3 regions of the Clostridium sp. CM042 genome follow, and region 1 is predicted to be linked to each of the others. Evidence: predicted binding sites of a transcription regulator. Region 1 holds the regulator's gene; each other region holds the start of a gene.
What was found. Region 1 encodes HrcA, which represses chaperone genes, less so after heat shock. Its sites were predicted from a motif close to TGTTAGCACTCNNNNNNNNNGAGTGCTAACA; they were not measured.
Positions count from the first base shown of each region.

Region 1 (8,280 bases):
CTATATTATAACCTAATCTCTAATACAAAGTAATCCTTAAAATAAGGGAAGGGTAATTACCCATCCCTTATTTTAATTGATTTTACTAATTATTTATCTTATTTTTTTTCATCTTCTTCTACTTTAAAGTCAGCATCTACTACATTATCATCTTGATGAGCATTTCCATCTGCGTTAGTTTCGCCTGGGTTTGCTCCTTGCTCTTTTGCTACTTCTGCTTCTGCTTGATATATTTTTGTAGTTACTGCATAGAAAGCCTCAGTTAATTCTTCAGTAGATTTCTTTATAGCTGCTATATCTTCTCCATCTTTAACTTTTTTAAGAGCTTCTAATTTAGCATCAATATCTTTTTTATCATCTTCTGTTACTTTTTCTCCAAGTTCAGTTAAGCTTTTTTCAGTTTGGTATACTAACTGTTCTGCATTGTTCTTAACTTCAATTTCTTCTTTTCTAGTTTTGTCTTCTTCTGCAAATTTTTCTGCTTCTTTTACTGCTTTATCAATTTCATCATCGCTTAAATTAGTTGATGCTGTGATTGTTATCTTAGCTTCTTTTCCTGTTCCTTTATCCTTAGCTGATACATTAACTATACCGTTAGCATCTATATCAAAAGTAACCTCTATTTGTGGGATTCCTCTTGGTGCTGCAGCAATTCCTGAAAGAGTAACTCTTCCTAAAGTCTTGTTACCTGCAGCCATTTGTCTCTCACCTTGAACAATGTTAATTTCAACTGATGTTTGACCATCTGCAGCTGTTGAGAATACTTGACTCTTTTTAGCAGGAATCGTAGTATTTCTTTCAATTAAAGGAGTAGCTATTCCACCTAAAGTTTCAATTCCTAGTGTTAATGGAGTTACGTCAAGAAGTAAAACATCTTTAACTTCCCCACTTAATACTCCCGCTTGAACTGCTGCTCCGAGTGCTACACATTCATCTGGATTTACTCCCTTTGAAGGATCTTTTCCAGTAAAGTTTTTAACTGCTTCTTGAACTGCTGGTGTTCTTGTTGAACCACCTACAAGTACAATTTTATCTATTTCATTAAGTGATAACCCTGCATCTGCAAGTGCTTTTTTCATTGGTTCTATTGTAGCATTAACTAAATCATGAGTTAACTCATTAAATTTAGCTCTTGTTAAATTTATATCTATATGCTTTGGACCTGTTGCATCTGCAGTAATAAATGGTAGGTTAACATTTGTTTGCATTGAAGATGATAATTCAATTTTAGCTTTTTCAGCAGCTTCTTTTAATCTTTGAAGTGCCATTTTATCATTTCTTAAATCTATTCCATTATCCGCTTTAAAAGTGTCAGCTATGTGATTCATAACCTTTTCGTCAAAGTCATCTCCACCAAGTTTAGTGTTACCATTAGTTGATTTAACTTCGAATAAACCATCACCAAGTTCTAATATAGATACATCAAATGTACCGCCACCTAAATCATATACTAATATTTTTTGGTTAACATCCATTTTATCTAAACCATAAGCTAGAGCTGCAGCTGTTGGTTCATTTATTATTCTCTTAACTTCAAGTCCAGCTATTTTTCCTGCGTCTTTTGTTGCTTGTCTTTGGCTATCATTGAAATAAGCAGGTACAGTTATTACAGCTTCTGTAACTGTTTCTCCTAAATAAGCTTCAGCATCAGCTTTTATTTTTTGTAGAATATACGCTGAAATTTCTTGTGGTGTGTGTGATTTTCCATCAATATCTACTTTATGATTAGAACCCATTTCTCTTTTAATTGACATTATTGTTTTATCTGGGTTCGTAATTGCTTGTCTCTTTGCTACTTGACCTACTAATCTTTCTCCATCAGCTTGGAATGAAACTACAGATGGTGTAGTTCTTGCACCTTCTGAATTAGAAATTACTACGGGTTCTCCACCCTCCATAACTGCTATACATGAATTTGTTGTACCTAAATCTATTCCTATTATTTTTCCCATTATTATTTCCTCCTCATATTCCTTTTAGACCATAACAATTATAATTGTTATAATTCTTATATTTTCTATTATATTTTTTTATAATATGAATCTTTAATTTGCAACTTTAACCATACTATGCCTTAATACCTTGTTTTCTTTCTTATAACCTTTTTGGAATACTTCTACTATTTCATTAGTTCCATACTGTTCATCTTCAATATGCATTACCGCATTATGAAGATTTGGGTCAAATTCACCTTCTGAGACTAATTCTTCTACTCCTAATTTAGTAAAGGCATCATTAAATTGTCTTACCGTCATCTCCACACCGACTCTTAGATCTTCCCCAGCTCCTTCAACAGAAAGTGCTCTTTCTAAGTTATCAAGTACTGGTAAAACTTCTTTTAAAACATCGGCGCAAGCATCTGTGTATATACCACGTTTCTCTTTTACTGTTCTTTTTCTAAAGTTCTCATATTCAGCAGATGTCCTTAAATATTTATCTTTAAACTCATCTAGCTCACTCTGTAATTTCTTGTTTTCTTCTTCTAATTTTTTCTTATTTTTTTTCATATCTTTTTCTTTTTCACTTTCTAAAAGTTCTTCAGCTTCTTCTACTATTTCAGCTTCTTCTACTATTTCAACTTCTTCTGCAGTTTCCTCTATAGAACCCTTTGTCTCTTTCATAGTACTTTGACTTTCGCCAGTTTCATCAACTGAGCTTGAAGCCCCATTATTAGGTATTGATGTGTTTTCCTCTTTTAAATCTTCTTTTAAAATTTCCTGATTATTTGTATTCACTAAATCATTCCTCCATTTCTGGCTCAAAGTAAATCTTTAAATTTAAAACTTTATATATGATCATCATAAATTTGAGCTATATTATCATTTAATTCTTTAACTATTTCAGTTAATACAGATATAACTTTTCCATAAGGTATTCTTGTTGGGCCTATAACGCCAATAGATCCGAGTGGTATTCCGGACGCGCTATAAACAGCTGTTATAATGCTGCATTCACGAGCACATTCAACAAAATTTTCTCCACCAATTTTAATTGTAATATTACCTGTAATGTCCCCTACTCCTAGCAAACTATTTATACTCTCTTTATTGTCTACTAAAACTAAGAACTCACGAGCTTTGGTAATATTATTATATTCTGGGTAGTTAAATATATTTGCAGCACCCTGAATATATACTTCCGAAGCTTCAATACCAGACAAACTATCATATAAAGCTGGAATAATTCCATCAAAAATTTCTTGATAAAATGCTAAATCTCTTTTTAAATTATTAATAACTTCTAAATTTATTTGTTCAATTGTAAGCTTTCTTAATCTAAAATTAAGTAAATTGTTAAGTTTTTCAATGCTATCGCTACCAATAGGTTTCTTAATCTTAATAACATTATTTTTGATGATACCACTGTCTGTAATAATTACAAACAAAATACTCCCAGCATCTAGATTCATTAGCTGAATATATTTTATACAGCTCTTTTGAACAGATGGTGCCTTAACTATAGATGTAAGATTTGTAAGAAGAGAAAGCACTTGTGTTGCTTGCTTAACAATTTTATCAACCTCATATAAAGCAACATTAATAAGGTGATTTTTGATCATATATTCTTCCTCATTGGATAATTTTGTTAACTCCATAAGTCTATCAACATATAATCTATAGCCCTTATCTGATGGTTTTCTACCAGATGATGTATGCAACTGTTCTATATATCCCATCTCTTCGAGGTCTGACATTTCATTTCTTATAGTAGCTGGACTAATACCTAAATCATACTTTTTAGCTATGGTTCTGGATCCAACAGGCTCACCATTATTTATATAATCTGTAATTATAGCCTGAAGTATTTTAATTTTTCTTTCATCCATTTCCATAATACCACCTCTTTTATTAGCACTCACTACCGTTGAGTGCTAACGAGTATGTATTAAAAGTATCATTTGCTAATGTATTTGTCAATAACCTTAATTTTTTAATTTAGCCATTATATATTGATTATATTGATTCAAATTGAGTATGCTACGTTTTCCTTCGATTTCCTGATGTACTGTAATATTAACAACTTAAGAACGAAATTTATAGTAATGTATTTATAGAAGAAATTCTGCCATAATCACATTAGATATTTCAATACCTTCATAAGTTAAAAAAACATTGTTTTCATTTTCCTCCATGAACCCATTGCTTACATATTTATTTATTACTTCCCTATAAACACTATCTATATCTTTGTCAAATCTTTTCCTAAATTCACTTTTGCTTATGCCTACATTCTTTCTAAGACCCATAAACATAAACTCTTCCATATCATCTTTAAATGAATTTTTTGTTTTTTCCACTATTGCACAACAATCAACATTTATTTTCTTAATATATTTTTCTATATTTTCTTCATTTCTATACCTAACCCCATCACTATATGAATGAGAGGCAGCTCCACATCCAATATATTCGCTCATTTCCCAATATGCTAAATTGTGTCTACATGACTTATCGTTTTTTGCGAAATTTGAAATTTCATATTGTATATACCCTTTCTCTCCCAAATATTCTATTGTCTGTGCATACATAGTTCGCTCTATTTCCTCATCCGGAAGATTTAATGTGCCTTCTTCAAATCTTTTATAAAAAGCTGTTCCCTCTTCCACTATTAGACTATAGCAAGATAAATGCTCTGGATTAAGGTTAGTTACATTCTCTAAGGTCTCTATCCACTGCTTAAGCGTTTGAGACGGAAGTCCAAACATTAAATCTACATTGATATTATCAAACCCTAGATTTCTAGCCATTTGAAAACTTTGTTTAAAATCTTCAATAGTATGGATTCTACCCAGCTGTTTAAGCAAGGAGTCTTGAAAGGCTTGAAGTCCAATGCTGATCCTATTTACTCCCATTTTTTTTAAAAAGTTTAATATTTCACTCGTAAAAGTCCCGGGATTTCCTTCCACGGTAAACTCTAAATCATCACACATATCCAACCTACCAATACTTTTCCCTATCATTTCCCAGCCTGCTAAAGATAAATAGGTGGGAGTTCCCCCACCTATAAATATAGTTTTTATTTTTTTATCTCTTATACTATTTATTTCTTTTGCTAGAGCTGCGGCATAATCAAGCATACAATCCTCTTTACTAGCAAATGACGGAAAATCACAATATAAACACTTCTGCTTGCAAAAAGGAATATGTATGTACAACGCAACATTCTTCATAGTTTAAGCCTCACTTTATTCCTAATCTACTTTAAGTATAGCCATAAATGCTTCTTGTGGAACCTCTACGCTTCCCACTTGTCTCATTCTCTTTTTACCTTCTTTTTGTTTCGATAATAATTTTTTCTTTCTTGAAATATCTCCACCATAGCATTTGGCTAAAACATCTTTTCTAAGTGCCTTTACAGTTTCTCTTGCGATTACCTTTGAGTTTATAGATGCTTGTATTGGTATTTCAAACATTTGTCTTGGTATAAGCTCTTTCAGTTTTTCAGCCATAATTCTTCCTCTATGGTAAGCTCTTTCCTCCGGAACAATCATAGATAGAGCATCTACTTTATCCCCCTTAAGTAAAATATCTAGTTTTACGAGCTGAGTCGTGGTATAATCCTTAAATTCATAATCAAAAGATGCATATCCTTTTGTTCTTGATTTTAAGGCATCGAAAAAGTCGTATACTATTTCATTAAGAGGCATGTCATAATTGAGCACTACTCTAGTGGTTTCTATATATTTCATATCAATATATACGCCTCTTTTTTCTTGACATAACTCCATAACTGATCCTAAATATTCTGATGGTGTTATGATAGACGCTTTAACTACTGGCTCTTCCATATAACTAATTTCTGTTGGTTCTGGAAGATTTGTAGGATTTGTTATTTCTATTAATTCTCCATTAGTTTTCATTACTTTATATATAACTGATGGAGCTGTCGTAATGATTTCTAAATTAAATTCTCTTTCTATTCTTTCTTGTATTATCTCCATATGAAGAAGACCTAAGAATCCACATCTAAATCCAAAACCTAAAGCAATAGATGTCTCTGGTTCAAACCCTAACGCTGCATCATTTAACTGAAGCCTTTCTAGTGCCTCTTTTAATTCTCCATATCTAGCACCATCTACCGGATAAATACCACTAAACACCATAGGTACTGCTGGTTTATATCCCTTAAGTGGCTTAGACGCCGGCCTTGCTGCTTCTGTTATTGTATCTCCAACTCGTGCATCCCTAACATTTTTTATAGATGCTGTTATGTATCCAACATCCCCAGCACTTAGCTGCGATACTGGAAGATAGTTCGGAACAAATACTCCAACTTCTACTACATCATATATCTTATTAGTATTCATTAGTTTAATCTTTGTTCCTGTTTTAATAATTCCATCTTTGATTCTTACATAACATACAACACCTTTATAACTATCATATGAAGAATCAAAAATTAAAGCTTTGAGTGGTGCTTCTTCATCTCCACTAGGAGGTGAAATCTTTTTTACTACAGCTTCTAGAACATCTTCTATATTAAGCCCAGTTTTCGCCGAGATTAGAGGAGCATCCTGAGCTTCAATACCTATTACGTCCTCAATTTCCTGAATTACCTCGCTTGGTCTTGCACTAGGAAGATCTATCTTGTTTATAACTGGTGCAATGTCAAGGTTGTTGTCCAAAGCAAGGTAGCAGTTTGCTAAAGTCTGAGCTTGAATCCCTTGTGATGCATCTACTACAAGCACTGCACCTTCACAAGCAGCTAAGCTCCTTGAAACCTCATAGTTAAAATCTACATGTCCTGGAGTATCTATAAGATTGAATATGTATTCTTCTCCATTCTCGCTTTTGTAAACGAGCCTTGCTGGTTGAGATTTAATAGTAATACCTCTTTCTCTTTCGAGGTCCATATTATCAAGTACTTGTTCTTCCATTTCCCTTTTAGTTAAAGTGCCTGTCTTTTCTAATAATCGATCTGCAAGAGTAGACTTGCCGTGATCAATATGTGCAACTATCGAAAAGTTTCTTATGTATTTTTGTCTATTACTCTGCATTAATTTGTACCCCCGATATTCTATATGAATCAAATCATTTAGCTTTAGTTTAACATAAACATACTTTATCCTAAAGCATATTTATTATAAATTAAATTATATCATAAATATCTCTAGTTTTGTAAGCGTATTATGATACTACATTATACTTTATTTCGCTTAATATATGTATTTTTATATTATTTTGAAAAAATACCATTATATACGTTAATGCATTTTTCTTTCATGTTATCAAATGTTTTATTATTCAAATAAAAAACATAGTCCTTGGTCTCAATTCTAAAATCGACAGGTTTTAATTTTAAATTTATTATAAATTTCGACTTATTTCTCACAAGTTCTGTCTTATTAATATTAACTTTGATAAATCCATAAATTAAAACAGAAAAAGAAATAAAAATTACAATAAAATATTTAATTCTGCCTTTTTTAAGCATAAAAAATGCCTCCTTACAGTTGACCTAAATAGATAACAATTACTAATTATTATCTTCCCCTTAGTAAGGATGCACTTTTTAAAATAAATTATTCACTTTTTTCCATTTAATTGCTCTGCAATGATTCTTGATAAATACTTACCAGTATTTTTTACCTCTTGGATAGTGTTGTTCTCTGATCCTACTTCAATTAGCAATGCATTATCACTTTTATTTTGACTATAAAACCTAATCCCATAATGATAAGTATGGATTTCATTACCTCTTATAAGATTTGGGTATAATTTATTTGATATTCCTATCAAGGAACTTATTAATTTCTTCTGTTTTGCGTATCTAGGGTTTTTATCTGTTACTACAAACATAAATTTAGCAACATTTTGCCCGTTTATTTTAGTGGTTACTGAATTCTTATTCGGCACACTATCTCTATGTAAATCTATAATTAAATCGAATTTTTCATATTCCTTTAAATACCTGTCTAAAGTAACTCCAGATTTTTTGTAGGCACTATTATAATCTCCTTTATCATGCACAGTCTTATCATGTATAACTGCAATTCCATATTTTTTTTCTAGTTCATCTTTTATTACATCTCCTGCAGCACAAACATTTCTTGTTTGATCTAAACTACTATCAATTTTAACTGTATCCTTATCCGATGTGCGATAAGCCTCACAAGTATGAGTATGGTATATAAGCACTCTAGGCTTTGCATTATTTAGAGTTTTTTTCAAAGCAGGATTATCGAGGGGAGCTACCAAATTAGAATCTTTAGTTTCCGCTTCCGACTTACTTACCTGTTTATCTTCTAATTTAAAGGGATTAAGACTAAAATTTAAATTG
Region 1 is NZ_CM143646.1:3,771,651-3,779,930, reverse strand. Features, by position in the region: gene dnaK (molecular chaperone DnaK) at 99-1,952, opposite strand; gene grpE (nucleotide exchange factor GrpE) at 2,046-2,678, opposite strand; gene hrcA (heat-inducible transcriptional repressor HrcA) at 2,786-3,832, opposite strand; gene hemW (radical SAM family heme chaperone HemW) at 4,049-5,170, opposite strand; gene lepA (translation elongation factor 4) at 5,192-6,997, opposite strand; gene ACWJJ7_RS17965 (hypothetical protein) at 7,177-7,434, opposite strand; gene ACWJJ7_RS17960 (stage II sporulation protein P) at 7,527-8,280, opposite strand, start outside.

Region 2 (8,280 bases), 1.7 Mb from region 1:
AGCCCAATCTGAAGTCATTCCATCCGAACTAGTTACAGCTCTTAGAGCAACTGTATGACAGTATGTTCGTTCATCTCCCATAACTCCAACGGATTGGATGTTTGGTAGACATGCAAAGTATTGCCATATTTCACTTTCAAGTCCAGCTTTAGCTACTTCATCTCTGAATATTGCATCGGCTTCACTAGTTATAAATAATTTTTCAGGTGTTATTTCTCCAAGAACTCTTATAGCGAGACCTGGTCCCGGGAATGGTTGCCTCCATACTAGGTAATGAGGAATTCCAATTTCTTCTCCAACTGCTCTAACCTCATCTTTAAATAATTCTCTTAAAGGCTCTATTAGTTTAAAGTGCATATCTTCTGGAAGTCCGCCAACATTATGGTGACTTTTTATAGTAGCTGAAGTATCAGTCCCACTTTCAACTACATCCGGATATATTGTTCCTTGCACAAGGAAATCTAATTGTCCGAGTTTATTAGATTCTTCTTCAAAAACTCTTATAAATTCTTCGCCAATTATCTTTCTCTTTTGCTCTGGATCACTTATTCCCTTAAGCTTACCTAAAAATCTATCTTGAGCATTAACTCTTATTATATTCATCTTAAATTCACCTTTGAATATTGTTTCAACTTGGTCGCCTTCATCTTTTCTTAAAAGACCATGATCAACAAATACGCAAGTTAACTGATTTCCTATTGCTTTATGTACAAGCATTGCGGCAACTGATGAATCTACTCCGCCTGAAAGAGCACAAAGTACTTTTTTATCTCCAACTAATTCTTTTATAGCCTTGATTTTTTCCTGCGCAAAAGATGACATTGACCAATCGCCTTTAACCTCGCAAACATCATATAGGAACTTTCTAATCATTTCTTCACCAAAAATAGTATGTTTTACTTCTGGGTGAAATTGAACTCCATAGAGTTTTTTAGAAACACTCGCCATAGCAGCTACTGGACAATCTTTAGTAGTTGCAATTATGTCAAAGCCTTCTGGCACTTTAGAAATATGGTCTGTATGACTCATCCAGCATTGATTCTCTTTTATTCCTGTAAAAATAGTAGCATCTTTGCATAGGTCAACTTCTACTTTTCCGTATTCTCGAACATCAGGTGTTATAACTTCTCCACCAAATACTCGAGCCATTAGTTGAGCACCATAACATATTCCCAAAATAGGAACGCCTAGTTCGAATATTTCTTTTTCAACCTTTGGAGCACCTTTTGCGTATACACTATTGGGTCCGCCAGTGAATATTATTCCTTTTGGGTTCATGTTTTTTATTTTTTGGGCAGAAGATGTATATGGTATTATTTCGCAATATACATTATTTTCTCTAACTCTTCTTGCAATAAGTTGATTATATTGACCACCAAAGTCAACTACTAAAATTAATTCTCTATTAATCAATGTATTTTCCTCCTGTACACTTAATCATTTTACTTAGCTATTCTTATCTATACTAGCTGTTAATACTATAATTCGGTGCTTCTTTTGTAATTGATACATCATGTGGATGACTTTCTCTTAACCCTGCTGAAGTTTGAACAACAAAGGTTGAAGTCTCAAACAATTGCTCTAGCGTAGCTGAACCTAAATATCCCATTCCTGAACGTATACCGCCTATCATCTGATATATAGTTTCTATAACACTCCCTTTGAAAGGTATTCTTCCTTCTACCCCTTCTGGAACTAACTTTTTATTTCCTTCTTGGAAATATCTATCCTTACTTCCGCAAGCCATAGCACTTAGAGAACCCATTCCTCTATATACCTTATAGCTTCTTCCTTGATAGATTTCCGTTTCACCTGGAGCTTCCTCGCAGCCTGCAAACATAGAACCCATCATTACCACTTTAGCACCTGCTGCTAATGCCTTAACTATATCTCCTGAGTATTTTATGCCGCCGTCTGCAATAACAGGAACTCCATATTTATTCCCCTCTTCAACACAGTCCATAACTGCTGTAAGTTGTGGAACTCCTACTCCTGCTACAACCCTTGTAGTACAAATCGATCCAGGACCTATACCTACTTTTACGCAATCCGCCCCTGCCTCAATTAAATCTCTAGTTGCTTCTCTCGTTGCAATATTTCCTGCTATTATTTGAAGGTCTGGGTACACAGATTTAATTTTACGTACCGCGTCTAGTACTCCTAAAGAATGGCCATGAGCTGTATCTATAGTTATTACATCTACTCCAGCCTTTACTAAAGCATCTACTCGCTCAATTATGTCTGCAGTTACGCCAACAGTTGCACCACATAATAATCTTCCTCTAGAATCCTTTGCAGCATTAGGGAATTTTATAGTTTTCTCTATATCTTTTATAGTTATAAGTCCTCTTAAATAATTTTCGCTATCTACCAAAGGTAACTTTTCTATTTTATGTTTTTTAAGAAGTTCCTTAGCCTCATGCATGCTTGTTCCTTCTGGTGCAGTAATTAGATTCTCACTTGTCATTATATCTTTAATTTTCTTACTATAATCAGTTTCAAAAACTATATCCCTATTAGTAATTATTCCAACTAATTTACCATTTGTTGTAATTGGAACTCCCGATATTCTATATTTACTCATTAATGATAAAGCGTCTTCTAAAATATTGTCTGGAGATAGGTAGAAAGGATCTGTAATTACACCATTTTCTTGTCTTTTAACTCTGTCTACTTCAATAGCTTGGTTTTCAATACTCATATTCTTATGTATGATACCTATTCCGCCCTCTCTAGCCATAGCAATAGCCATTCTAGACTCAGTAACAGTGTCCATCGCTGCACTCATTAGAGGTATGTTAAGTTTTATTGTCTTTGTAAGGTAAGTAACTAAACTAACATCCTTAGGTAATACTTTAGACTTATTTGGAACTAGCAATACATCGTCGAAGGTATATGCTTGTTTTAATATTTTTGCCATTTAATTAACACCCTTTCACAATTTTATTTTACATTCGTCTTTATAATTAGCATAAAAATATTTATATATACTATATTTTAAAATAAGGTATAAAGTATAAAAAGGCATACTAATCCTACCTTAACTAAAGTAAAATTAGCATGCCAAAAATAAGCTCATACTAAGATTACTCATAGTCGGAAATTTGCGGCTTCCGGTAGATACTCCTTGCCATATTCAAGGTATATATGAGTAGCGTCATTGTTCTTTGAATTTGTTATTACAATAATGATAGTTAATGTTTAAGCATTTGTCAATGAATATTTCTAGTATGTTCATTAACTAGTTCACGAACATACTAGAAACATAATTATACGACTTAACAAAACAAAAAAAATTAACTAAGGCAAACCCCTAGTTAATTTTTTATTTGAATATACTTTATTTATAATAATTATTGTTTAAATTATTTTTAGTACATTCCATCCATTCCCATTCCTGGTGCGCCACCCATTGGTGCCGAATTCTTTTCTGGAATATCCGCAACTGCAACTTCTGTTGTTAAGAATGTTGCTGAAACAGATGCTGCATTTTGAAGTGCTGATCTTACAACTTTTGTTGGATCAACAATTCCAGCTTTTATCATATTTACCATTTCTCCACGTAAAGCATCATATCCAGTTTCTCCAGCGCTTTCTCTTACTTTTTCTATTATAACTGAAGCTTCCGCGCCAGCATTTGTAGTTATTTGTCTTAATGGTTCTTCTAATGCTCTTTTAATTATGTTAATACCCACTTGAACATCTGGTGTATCTGATGATAATTTTGCAATCTCAAGAATAGCATTAATATAAACTGTTCCACCACCAGGAACTATTCCCTCTTCAACTGCTGCTTTTGTAGCTGCAAGAGCATCTTCTATTCGGAGTTTCTTTTCTTTTAATTCAGTTTCAGTAGCGGCTCCAACTTTAATTACAGCTACTCCTCCTGCAAGTTTAGCGAGTCTTTCTTGTAATTTTTCTCTATCAAAATCTGATGTAGTTTCTTCAATTTGTACTTTAATTTGGGAAACTCTATCATGTATTGTATCCTTTTCACCCTTACCATTTACTATAGTAGTGTTTTCTTTAGATATTTTAACACTTTCTGCTTTTCCAAGCATGTCAACAGTAACGTCTTTTAGTTCTCTTCCTAATTCTTCACATATAACTTCTCCACCAGTTAGGATGGCAATGTCTTGAAGCATTTCTTTTCTTCTGTCACCAAAACCTGGTGCTTTAACAGCTACACAAGTAAAAGTTCCTCTTAATTTATTAACAACTAATGTACTTAAAGCTTCACCTTCAATATCTTCAGCAATTATTAATAACTTTTTGCCTTGTTGAACGATTTGCTCAAGTATTGGAAGTATATCTTGTATATTAGTAATTTTCTTATCAGTTATTAAAATATATGGTTCGTCAAGATTTGCTTCCATTTTTTCTGCATCTGTAACCATATATGCACTTAAATATCCTCTATCAAATTGCATTCCTTCAACAACATCAAGTTCTGTTCCCATAGATTTTGATTCTTCTACAGTTATAACACCTTCGTTGCCTACTCTTTCCATAGCATCAGCAATTAGAGCTCCTGTTACTTCATCACTAGCTGATATAGCAGCTACTCTCGCTATATCTTCCTTACCATTAACTGGTTTAGAAGACTTTTTAATTTCTTCAACAGCTTTATCTACAGCCATTTTTATACCAGTTCTTATTAACATTGGATTGGCACCAGCTGTAACATTTTTTAAACCTTCTCTTATTATAGCTTGGGCAAGCAATGTAGCTGTAGTTGTTCCATCTCCTGCTACATCATTTGTCTTTGTAGCAACTTCTTTAACAAGCTGTGCTCCCATATTTTCAAATGCATCTTCTAGCTCTATTTCCCTAGCTATAGTAACGCCATCATTTGTTATTAATGGTGATCCAAACTTTTTATCTAAAATAACATTTCTCCCTTTGGGTCCGAGTGTTATTTTAACAGTGTTTGCAAGTTTATCTACACCTCTTTGCATAGCTCTTCTTGCTTCTTCTCCAAACAATATATCTTTAGCCATTTTAAACCCTCCTATACGCTAACAATTAAATAATAATTTATTAACAATTAAACGAAAATTTGATATTATTGTTCAATTGTCACATTATTGTTTAATTGTTGATTGCGTTTAATTAAAATTATTTTTCAATTACAGCTAATAATTCGTCTTGTTTTAATATGATATACTCAATACCATCATATTTTATTTCATTTCCTGAATATTTAGAGAATAATATTATATCCCCTGCCTTAACTTCCATCCTGATTACTTTTCCATCTTCAACTTTTCCTGGTCCTACTGAAACTACTTCAGCCTCTTGTGGTTTTTCCTTTGAAGCTCCCGCAAGAACAATTCCGCTTTTTGTAGTTTCTTCCGCATCTAATCTTTTAATTAATACTCTATCACTAAGTGGTCTAATGTTCATTTTAAACCCCTCCTTTTATAATTTTGTTAGCACTCATCACATCTGAGTGCTAATGAGTTCCATACCTAATATTCTAATTAATAATCAATATAATATCAACTTCATCTATTCTATATATTATACCATTTATAAGCAATTAAACATATTATGTTTAGTTATCACTGCATTATATAGTTTTTCTCTTATTTACTTAGCTTTTATTAAAATTGTAGTTTTTGCACATTTTTATTATTATTGAATATATTTCGATTTATTGTTAGAATCACTATTAGAGGTGATTTTATGAATAGTCTATATAAATGGATTAATAACTATTTTTCTGCAGGCTCTATTTTCAGAAATATAAAAACGCTTATTAAATTTTCATTTAAAACATTTTTTATTTTAAGTTTTACTTTTTCTTTTATAATTTTAAGCGTAAATCTTACTTTGCTTTTTAAGCCATTATATTATAAGGATATTGAGGTTTTAAAAATTGAAGAATCTTCTAATTTAAACAAAAAAGAACTAAAGACTAATTATGACTATATAATCACTTATTTAACTCAAAATAAAAATGAAGAATTTAATCTTCCAACACTACCCTCATCCAATAATGGTAAAATTCATTTTAAAGAAGTTAAAATAATATTTAATACTCTTAAAGTAATGCTATTTTTCTCCATATTAATAAGTATTATAGGTATACTCGTAAATAAGAGACGCAAAACAATAAGATACTTGTTAACTAGTTCCATTTTACTTATTATCGTACCGATAATATTACTTATACCCTTTTTAGTTAATTTCGATAAAAGCTTCACAGCTTTTCACCATATTTTCTTCAAAAATGATTACTGGTTATTTGATATTAAATATGATCCAATAATAACAATCCTTCCACAGAATTTTTTCTTCCATTGTGCAATATTAATAATTATTTTGATTACTATAAGTAGCATAATATTAAGGTGTATATATAAATCACAATATAAAAAGCTACACTCTTTATAATTTTATAATAATCTACACTCTTTATAATATTTATAAAAACATGTGTTACCGTAATTTTTCAATAAGATTTTTTCTTTTTAATTACATTTTTGATTATAGTATTTCCTTTAAAAATTCCTAATATTGATATAATACTCATTGTTATGCCTATAGTTATTAAGCTTGTAACATCCCATGCATCTATTTTTTGACCAAAATAAGAAGAAATGAAAATCCCTGGAATTCTACCGAGTGTTGAATATATAAAGAAATCTTTAAAAGAAACATCAGATACTCCACATATATATATTAGAGCATCTTTAGGTATTCCTGGGATTAAAAAAAATATGAATATAACATTTTTTTTGCTTCCTATTTTTAATATTTTTCTAAAAAATTTCACTTTCTTTTTTAATAACAACTTCTCCACAAAAGGCCTACCATAGCTATTAGCAATAAAATATACTATTATACCTCCTAAAGTAATACCCATTAAAGATATTATACCACCTAAAAATGTGCCGAAAATATATCCTCCAGCAATTTGTATAAATTCTCCTGGAATAAAAAAAACTACCACTTGTAAAACCTGCATAAGAATGAAAATTAAAACACTGAAATTTCCATAAGAAAGAATAACTTCTTTTAATATATTCGGATTTTTCAATATATATGAATACTTGAAATAATATTCATATCCTATGTATGCGAAAGCTAGCAAAACTGCTGATAGTAATATATATTGTTTATATCCTGATACCTTCATTCTAATACTATTCCACATTTTTTTCATTGTTATTGACCCTCTTCATTCTTATATTATTCAATAGTAACCCATAGTTTTATATAGTATTACTTATTTTGCTTAGTTTATTCTATTTTAATATTATTTTCTCTTGCATAATAAAACAGATACTGCTGTGCAAAACCTGCTAAGTTTTCAAATTTATCTCTAGCAAAGGTCCTTATTTTAGGTAGAGATACATCTGGTGCTAAATAAAAAAATTGCATTGCCCTCTTAACCCACACATCCACAGGGAACGCGGAATATTTCTGCATAGAAAATAACATAATACAATCCGAAACTTTTGGGCCTATTCCACTAAGCTTTTTTAGTTCTTCATGGCAAATATCATCTTCTGCTGCTTTAATAAGCTCCAAATTCACTTCACCAGTATATACCTGATGCACTGTGTTTTTTACATATCTAGATCTAAACCCCAGACTACAACTCTGAATTTCTTCTACAGAAGCTTCTTCTAAATCTGCAGCCGTTGGAAACGTGTAGTACGTTTTCCCTTTATATTCTATTGATTTTCCCCATTTTTCGCTCAAATTGTTTATAGCTCTTTTTATCATTGGGATTCTATTATTTGAAGAAATTATAAATGATATGGTAAGCTCAAAAGGCTCCTGCTGCAATAATCTAATGCCATACCCGAAATCAACAGATTTTTTAAGAAGAGGATCCATCTTAAATTTCTCTTTGATAACTGTATAATTTCTTTTAAGGTCAAAATAACCACACCAAATCTCATTAAATTCTTCCTCATTTATATTATATATCTTTACTTGCGTCCCCTTTTTTTCTACTTCTATTACCTTCCCATATGCTACTCCTATGTAATTACCATTAGGCTCCTTGTTCCATCTAAAGCATTGCCCACATTCGAATATATGGTCTAGTTCAAAGTTCTCTACGTCTTTTATTATAATGCCTTCATTAAATGATTCAATATTTTTGTAATCCATAATTTTTCCTTTCATTAAATTAAATTATTAACTTTTAATTCGCGTATCACAATTTCATCTAATATTTCAGTAGCAGTTTCAATCATCACCCTGCAACCAGTATCCTCTTTTTTATATTTTGCTTTAAGCGCCGCACAATTATTCGTGCTT
Region 2 is NZ_CM143646.1:2,064,999-2,073,278, forward strand. Features, by position in the region: gene guaA (glutamine-hydrolyzing GMP synthase) at 1-1,410, opposite strand, end outside; gene guaB (IMP dehydrogenase) at 1,466-2,920, opposite strand; purine riboswitch at 3,074-3,171, opposite strand; gene groL (chaperonin GroEL) at 3,372-5,000, opposite strand; gene ACWJJ7_RS09770 (co-chaperone GroES) at 5,119-5,406, opposite strand; gene ACWJJ7_RS09775 (TIGR01906 family membrane protein) at 5,689-6,399, shown strand; gene ACWJJ7_RS09780 (TVP38/TMEM64 family protein) at 6,458-7,171, opposite strand; gene ACWJJ7_RS09785 (DNA-3-methyladenine glycosylase family protein) at 7,249-8,130, opposite strand; gene ACWJJ7_RS09790 (C-GCAxxG-C-C family (seleno)protein) at 8,145-8,280, opposite strand, start outside.
Region 2: a site for HrcA is predicted at 5,431-5,461, ahead of ACWJJ7_RS09770 (co-chaperone GroES). Genes of this name have one in related genera too.

Region 3 (8,280 bases), 1.0 Mb from region 1:
AAATTGGGAAAGACCTTTTTCCAGCATTAGAAATGATACAAAATTGGTCAATTAAGTATTCTCCTAATACAAATTAATTGTTGTAATTTAGAAACTGTATTAAAATAGTATAGCCTCTTACATTACTAGGAAAGGCTATACTTTCTTTTAAATTCATCAATTAATTGTATAAAAAAGTATTGATTTCTACAGCCACCTAAAAAAAATGTATTCACTTTAGATATAAATGTTATTAAACATATTCTGTGCATGTCTGTTGTTTTATTACTTTAATGAATTTTCAATAGCCTTTAAATATGCTTTTGAAGTTACTGTTGCCCCTGAAATAACATCTACATTAGTATTTTGTTTTTCTAGAACCTTACTTAGCAGGGCTTCCGTAACCTCTGGTTTTGAGAAAAGAACATCCTTCACCACATCTATTTTAATAATTTTATGTTCTTTAATTGTTATATTCATCTCATTAGACCATCTTCCAGCATTATATTTCCCATTGTACACTCCATCACTTAATGATGACAAATTCACATCATTAACGACTAGATTGATGCCCGATTCGAGTCCACGAGTAATAAAAAGCACTCCGACTATAGCAATTAAAAATAGGAGAATGGATATAGATACTGTAACTTTTAAAATTTTCTTCATTTAATTCCACCATCCCTCAACTTAACCATTGTTTATTAACTGTGCAAATTTATTAATATTTTCTTGCGAAAGCGTTGATGTATCCTTATTAGTTTTACTAATCTTCTTAATAATAAATCTTTCAAGGACATTCATTTTTTTAAATATGAACTCTCCTCCGAAGTATTGTGTTGCAATTGCATCTGTTAACAATTCTTCGGGAAAAGATGTGTGTATCTGTTTTTCTGCAATCTCATTTTCACTCATACAACAAATAAAAAATCCAAGTTTCTTCTTTTTTAATGCACTGATATTTTTTAAACAAAACGCATTTACTTCCTTTTGAATTCTTCCCATGTAGATTGACCCGCCGATAATAATGTTATCAAACAAAATTATTTCCGGCATACTTTCCTTTTTTATGTCTACAATTTTCACTTCACCATGTAGCTTATCCTTTAAAAGATTGCTACATTTTTCTGTGCAACCATGTTTAGATGCATAAATAATAACTGTTTTCATACTTGCATCTCCCCCTTATTTTAATAATCCATTAATAAGAATTTCAAAATGATGATTTATAAGTCTCTCTTTTTGTTGCTTAGTAATATTTTTTTCTAATATTAATCTAGAAACAAGACCATGAGTCGATGTCCATATTATTTGTGCAGTAAGTTCAATATCCATTTTTCTGAAAATGTTTTTTTTAATCGCCAATTCTACTAACTTACAAAGCCCTTGTATACTTTTTCTTTCCTTTGAAATACCTTCCTGCAGCATATTTACTTTCTCTTGTATAGTTTCAATATCATTCATTAAAACAACCCTAAATTGCTGTGGATTTTCTAGCATAAGTTCAATATAAGACCTCATCCCATTTACTATTGTCTTATCTGGGTTTTCAGTATCTATAGGAATCTCACTTATAATTTTTAATATGTTTCCATACCCTTCCGCTACAACAAAAGATACTATTTCAGCCTTATCCTTAAAATAGTGATAAATAATCCCTGGAGAATACTCAATTCTACTAGCAATCTTACGAATAGATAAATTTTCATAGCCTTCTTCCACTAATATATCATTTGTGGCATCTATTATTTTTTTTCTTATGATCTCCTTTTCTAATTGTCTTCTTTCTGTTATTCCCATAACCCCTCCAATAATTAATGTTTTATTAATCACTGTAATTATATTAAACAGCGTTTAATATAATTTTACCATTGTCTTGATTACAAGTAAATAGATTGAAACATATAATTTTTGCGTAATGACGATCCAAAGATGTTTGTAGAACTTCAACGAATAACCTACAGAATCAGCCAAAAATAGCCTCTCCCATTATTAGGAAAGGCTATACTTTGTTTTAAATTCATTACCTAATTGTATAAAAAGCATTTATTTCTACAAAGAAGCTATTACATTGTACACCCCATCTTCATTATTGCTTCCTGCAATAAAGTTAGCATGTTTTTTCACATCTTCTGGAGCATTCTTCATTGCATAACTATAATGCGCTGCTTTAAACATGGTCAAATCATTATAATAATCCCCAAAAACCATTGTGTTCTTTTGGTTTATTTTAAATTTTTCTTGAATCATATTTATGGCCTTTCCTTTGCTTATACCTTTATTCATTATATCTATCCATTTGTCCCCGGATACAACAAATTCAAGCTTATCACTCAAATTTCCCTTTATATAATCCACTATAGATGGTTTAACTCCATCAGTCATATAATAAGTAATCTTATAAATAGGATTTTTTATTTCGTTAATAGATTTTAATATTACCACAGGCACTTCAAAAGATGTAAAGTTATTCAACATATCTTCTGATGGATTTACTATATATGCCTCATTTTCTCCAGCTAAAAATAATTCTTCTCCTAGATTTGGATGTAAATTCACCACAGACTCTATTTCTTTTTTATCAATACTGTTGGAATACAACGTCTTACCCTTGTTATTATACTTAACAAGAGCTCCATTATGAGCAATAAATATCATATCAGTATTGACCTTTTCAAAATTTTTGCTCAGTTGAGAATAAAATCTGCCACTCGCTGCTGCAAATTTTATATCCTTATCATTAAACGCATGTATTAAATCAAATATTTTTTCATTTATATTTCCATTGTCATTTAATAAGGTGCCATCCATATCTGTTGCGATGAGTTTTACCATAAGCTCTTCCTCCTTTGTAATATTCAAATTATTCTTTAATAGTAAAAATGAGCTATAAACGAACTAATGTCCATTTATAGCTCATAAATATGCTTAAATTTTCATTAAAAGCGTATTTTCATTATATCATCACTTTGCATATATTGTTTGTGAATTCTACCGGATCATTAATCGGTAATCCTTCAATAAGTAGTGCCTGATTATATAATATATTGGTGTATAAATCTAACTTAACTTTATCTTTATCGAAAGACTCTTTAAGTACTTTAAACATATCATTATTTATATTTATTTCTAAAACCTTATCTGCTTTTATGTTTTCATTGTTAGGCATAGAATTTAATGTTTTTTCCATTTCTATTGTAAGGTCACCATCATTTGATAAACATACTGGGTAGTTCTTAAGTCTTTTTGATGCCCTAACATCCTTAACTCTACCTGCTAAAATACTTTTCATATGTTCAAATAATTCTTTATTGTCTTTTTCATCAGTGCTAGAAGGATTTTCTTTTTCATCTACTTCTATACCTAAGTCACCACTTGATACAGATTTAAACTCCTTTTCTTTGTACTTCATTATCATTTTCACAGCGAATTCGTCTACCTCATCCGTGAAATATAAAATTTCGAATCCTTTATCTGATACCATTTCAATTTGTGGTAATTTTTCGATTCGCGCGTTTGATTCTCCAGAAGCATAATAAATATATTTTTGATCTTCTGGCATTCTAGAAACATATTCATCTAAAGTAACATTCTTTTTCTCCTTTGATGAATAAAACAACAATAAGTCTTGCAAAACATCTTTATTACTTCCAAAATCGCTATAAATGCCATACTTCAATTGTCTTCCAAATGCTTTATAGAATTCTTCATATTTTTCTCTTTCGTTTTTAAGTAAACCATCTAACTCATTTTTAATTTTAGTTTTAATGTTTTTAGCTATAAGTTTAAGTTGTCTATCATGTTGCAGTACTTCTCTAGATATATTAAGTGACAAGTCTTCTGAATCAACTATTCCTTTTACAAAACTAAAATAGTCAGGCAATAAATCTGCACACTTATCCATAATTAAAACGCCACTTGAATATAATTCTAAGCCTTTTTCATATTCTTTTGTATAGAAATCATAAGGCGTTTTTTCTGGAATATACAAAATTGAATTATAACTTACAACACCATCAACACTAATATGAATGTGCCTTGCTGGTTTATCAAATCCATAGTGCTTTTCAGCGTAGAAATTGTTATAATCTTCATCAGTAAGTTCACTTTTGTTTTTTCTCCATATAGGAACCATACTGTTTACAGTCTTTTCCTCAACAAAGTCCTCGTACTCTGTTTCACTACCTTCTTTGAGTCTTGACTGACTTATATCCATTTTAATTGGGTACCTAATAAAATCCGAGTATTTCTTTATAATAGATTTTAGTGAGTTTTCATCAAGATATTCATCAAAATTATTATCTTCTGTATTCTCTTTTATTTTAAGTGTAATTTCTGTTCCAACAGTATCTTTTACGCAAGTTTCTATAGTATAACCCTCTGCACCATTAGATTCCCACTTGTAAGCTTTATCACTACCAAAAACTCTACTTATAACAGTAATATTATCTGCTACCATAAATGCAGAATAAAATCCCACTCCAAATTGTCCAATTATGTCATACCCATCTTTTATTTCATTTTCTTTTTTGAATGCTAAAGAGCCACTTTTAGCTATAACTCCTAGGTTATCACTAAGTTCAGCTTCTGTCATTCCAATTCCTGTATCAGAAATTTTTACTGTTCTGGTTAACTTATCACTGGCTATTGTAATGTAATAGTTATCTTTATCAAAAGTCAATGAATTATCTGCTAGTGTCTTATAATAAATTTTATCAATAGCATCACTAGCATTAGAGATAAGTTCTCTTAAAAAAATATCCCTATGAGTATATATGGAATTTACCATCATATCTAGAATTCTCTTAGACTCCGTTTTAAACTGCTTTTTTTCCAATTAAAATTTCCCCTTTCGTACCAACTATTCTTATTTTTTATTTTGTTAGCACTCTATGTTATCGAGTGCTAATGTTAGTTATAAAATACACCTTTTTTTATAATTTGTCAATGTACATAATGTATTGTTATACATATTATATTATTATCTAACTTGCTGCATCTAGTATTCTGTTCATTTGTACTTATAATGGTTTATTAAAAAGAAATCTTATTTTTGTGGTATAAGTAAGTCTTTCTCTAATATATGATTAATGAGCCAATCATTTAAAAAAGTTAATATTCCCATTATAGCTTCATCTTGGTTTTCATCAATTTTATTTAAATTTACCTCCTCTATTTTTTTAATAAAAAATGCATGGTCGATTTTTTGGGTAAATAATCTTTTATAATTTATACTCATCATATATTCCTCTTCATCGTTAAAATGATAAACTGTATACTCTTTTAATTCTTCAATTACTCCAACTATTTTATCATATTTATCCGTATCATATTTATCTTTCAGTAACTGATAAGCTCTTTCTCCTATTTCAAAAAGTTTTTCATGTTCTACATCGATATGCTCAATACCCGTTTTATATTTTTCTTTCATCTCAAACATTTATTAATTTCCTCCTAATTTGACTCTCCATTTTAAATATAGATAATTTGTTGTTTTGAATTTAATCTTATATATCTATATTACTTTATTTGAATTCATTTCACAATAATAATTTCCATATTATCCAATTCTAAATGATAAAATACTTTTTTTATTTTTTTGTGGCTAATTAACTAATATAGGCTGAATAAATAAACTGTTGAGTAATCAACAGCTTTTATTCTGTGTTAAATTATTTGGTTAGCGACATCTCATTTGTATATATTTCTATAATATTGTTTACTACATCGTCAATTTCTCTAATATTCATGACCTCATGGTCACAATATTTTTTATAAAATTGCCCTCGTTCCTCAAACAATGTGTAAATCTTAGATGGATCCTTTGCAAGTAATGGACGAACCTCAGTCTCTATACCTGTAGCTATTAGCTCAATAGGACGGTTGATGTAAATTATAATTCCATTTTTCTTTAGATTTAAAATATTTTCATGTCTTTTAATCACTCCACCACCAGTTGAAATAATTACGGAATCTTTTTTAGATAACTCCTCAACTGCTATAGCTTCTATGTCTCTAAATCCAGCCTCACCATTTTTAAATATTTCAGTAATAGTAAGCTTTGTACTAGCTTCAATATATGTATCTATGTCTATAAATGCCATTTCTATCTTTTCTGCAATCATTTCTCCAATAACACTTTTACCACAACCGGGCATTCCAATTAAAACTATATTTTTCATCTTCTAATTTTCTACTCCCTTTTCTAGTTCATCATAAATTTCATCAATTATAATCTTTGGAATTTTAATATCATTCCAGATTTCCTGGGCAGCAATTGCCTGACCAACTAGCATATAAAGACCATTAACTGCTTTTAACCCCGTCTCCTTCGCATAATTTAGAAATAGAGTTTTCTTAGGATTGTAGATCATATCCACAGCGGTTCCAAATTTACCGATATGTTTCTTTTCAATTGGGGAATTGTCCAAATTAGGATACATTCCAAGTGGTGTACAGTTTACCACTATATCTGACTCTTTAAGTCCTTGAATTTCATTATAAGAAATCAATTTACAATCGCTAAATTTGCTGTTTTCCTTAAGCCTTGGTATATCCCTTGTAACTACAGTAATTTCAGTTATTCCCTTATTTAATAAATACGTAGCCATAGTAACTGCTACTCCACCATTACCAAGTATTGTTGCTTTTTTGTTTTTCACCTCAATATCATACTTATTGAAAAGCATTCCAATTCCAAAGTAATCCGTATTGTATCCAATAGTTTTGTTTTCCTCAAACTTTAGGGTGTTTACAGCTCCTATCGCTTTTGCTTCTATGCTAACCTCATCAAGAAATTCCATAACTTTAATTTTATAAGGAATAGTTACATTAATACCTCTGGGTTTAATAACATTAAACCCAGCCATTGCTGCTTTAAGATCTTTGCTTTTAAATTCGAAGAGATGATAGTAACCCTTCATATTCAATTTATTAAATACCCTTGAATGTATTTGTGGAGAAACACTATGTGCTAGTTTTTCTCCAAGTAAACCATATAACTCTGACATAACTCTCCCTCATTTCTTAAATAAAAGTTACTAACATAATTTATTCAATATCAAGCATTCCACTTTTATAACTGCCCAATATCTTAAAATAACGACTATTCTTTTTAATTAACTTAATTGAAGATATAATTTTATCTTCATCTATACCCCCCTGGAAATCTATGTAAAAGAAATATTCCCATGGTTTATCCTTTATTGGTCTAGATTCAATTTTTAAAAGATTTATATCGTTTTCTGCAAAATGCTCTAAAACATGATAGAGTGAACCCGCCTTGTGGGTAGTAGATAAAACTAAGCTTGTTTTATTGCTTTCGCTAGTTGACTCCATCTCTTTGCCAATAACAACAAACCTAGTCATATTTGTTGCATCTGAATTTACATTTTTCTGCAAAATCTCAAGATTGTATATTTCTGCTGCCTTAGTGCTAGCTATGGCTGCCAAGGTTTTATCCTGTCTATCTTTAACTAACTGCGCACTTTTTGCAGTACTGTTATAAGGAACTAACCTCCACTGCTTGTAGCCTTTTAAAAATTCCATACTTTGCTCTAATCCCTGAGGGTGAGAATAAACCTCTTTGATATCATCTAATGTTGAGCCTCTAATTCCCATTAAGTTTTGACTTATTTTAAGATATTTTTCCCCTGTTATATAAAAATTATATTTATTTAGAAGGTCATAAACCTCAGATATTGCCCCTGTGGAAGAATTTTCTATAGGGATAACGGCATAACTTATTTTCCCATATTTCAATTGCAAAAATATATCTTCAAACTCGCTTATTGCTTTTGCATGCACATTTTTACCGAAATATACCTTTAAAGCTTGTTCGCTAAAGGAACCTGTTACGCCATAAAACCCAACAGTTTGCTTTTTATCAGTAGCCAAAGCTCCATCACTGTTTAAATTTTTGTTTTGAAACCCTCTACTTATTTCCATAACGGATTTTAAAAATTCTTCTACCTCTAAAAACAAATTTTGATTTTTAACTAAGTCTAAATTCTTCTTTATAACTATTTCTTCTCTAGCCTTATTTAAAACTTCCATATGATTATTTTTTTTATATTCAGCTATCTTTAAAACTACTTCCATACGATTTTCAAATAACGAAACAAGGCTAGAGTCAATTTTATCAATTTCATTTCTTAAATTATCTATATCAAAATTATCTAATTTACTCATTAAAACACATCCTTCTGAAATATACTTAAATAAAATCTAAAATACTCATTGCAGCGCAAGCTTCAATTACTGGTAGTGCTCGCAAGACTATGCAAGGGTCATGCCTGCCTG
Region 3 is NZ_CM143646.1:960,759-969,038, forward strand. Features, by position in the region: gene ACWJJ7_RS04550 (winged helix-turn-helix transcriptional regulator) at 1-77, shown strand, start outside; gene ACWJJ7_RS04555 (FMN-binding protein) at 265-648, opposite strand; gene ACWJJ7_RS04560 (flavodoxin domain-containing protein) at 670-1,149, opposite strand; gene ACWJJ7_RS04565 (TetR/AcrR family transcriptional regulator) at 1,165-1,779, opposite strand; gene ACWJJ7_RS04570 (HAD family hydrolase) at 2,032-2,814, opposite strand; gene htpG (molecular chaperone HtpG) at 2,936-4,816, opposite strand; gene ACWJJ7_RS04580 (bacteriohemerythrin) at 5,027-5,419, opposite strand; gene ACWJJ7_RS04585 (shikimate kinase) at 5,652-6,161, opposite strand; gene aroE (shikimate dehydrogenase) at 6,165-6,989, opposite strand; gene pheA (prephenate dehydratase) at 7,030-8,169, opposite strand; gene aroC (chorismate synthase) at 8,195-8,280, opposite strand, start outside.
Region 3: a site for HrcA is predicted at 4,860-4,890, ahead of htpG (molecular chaperone HtpG). Genes of this name have one in related genera too.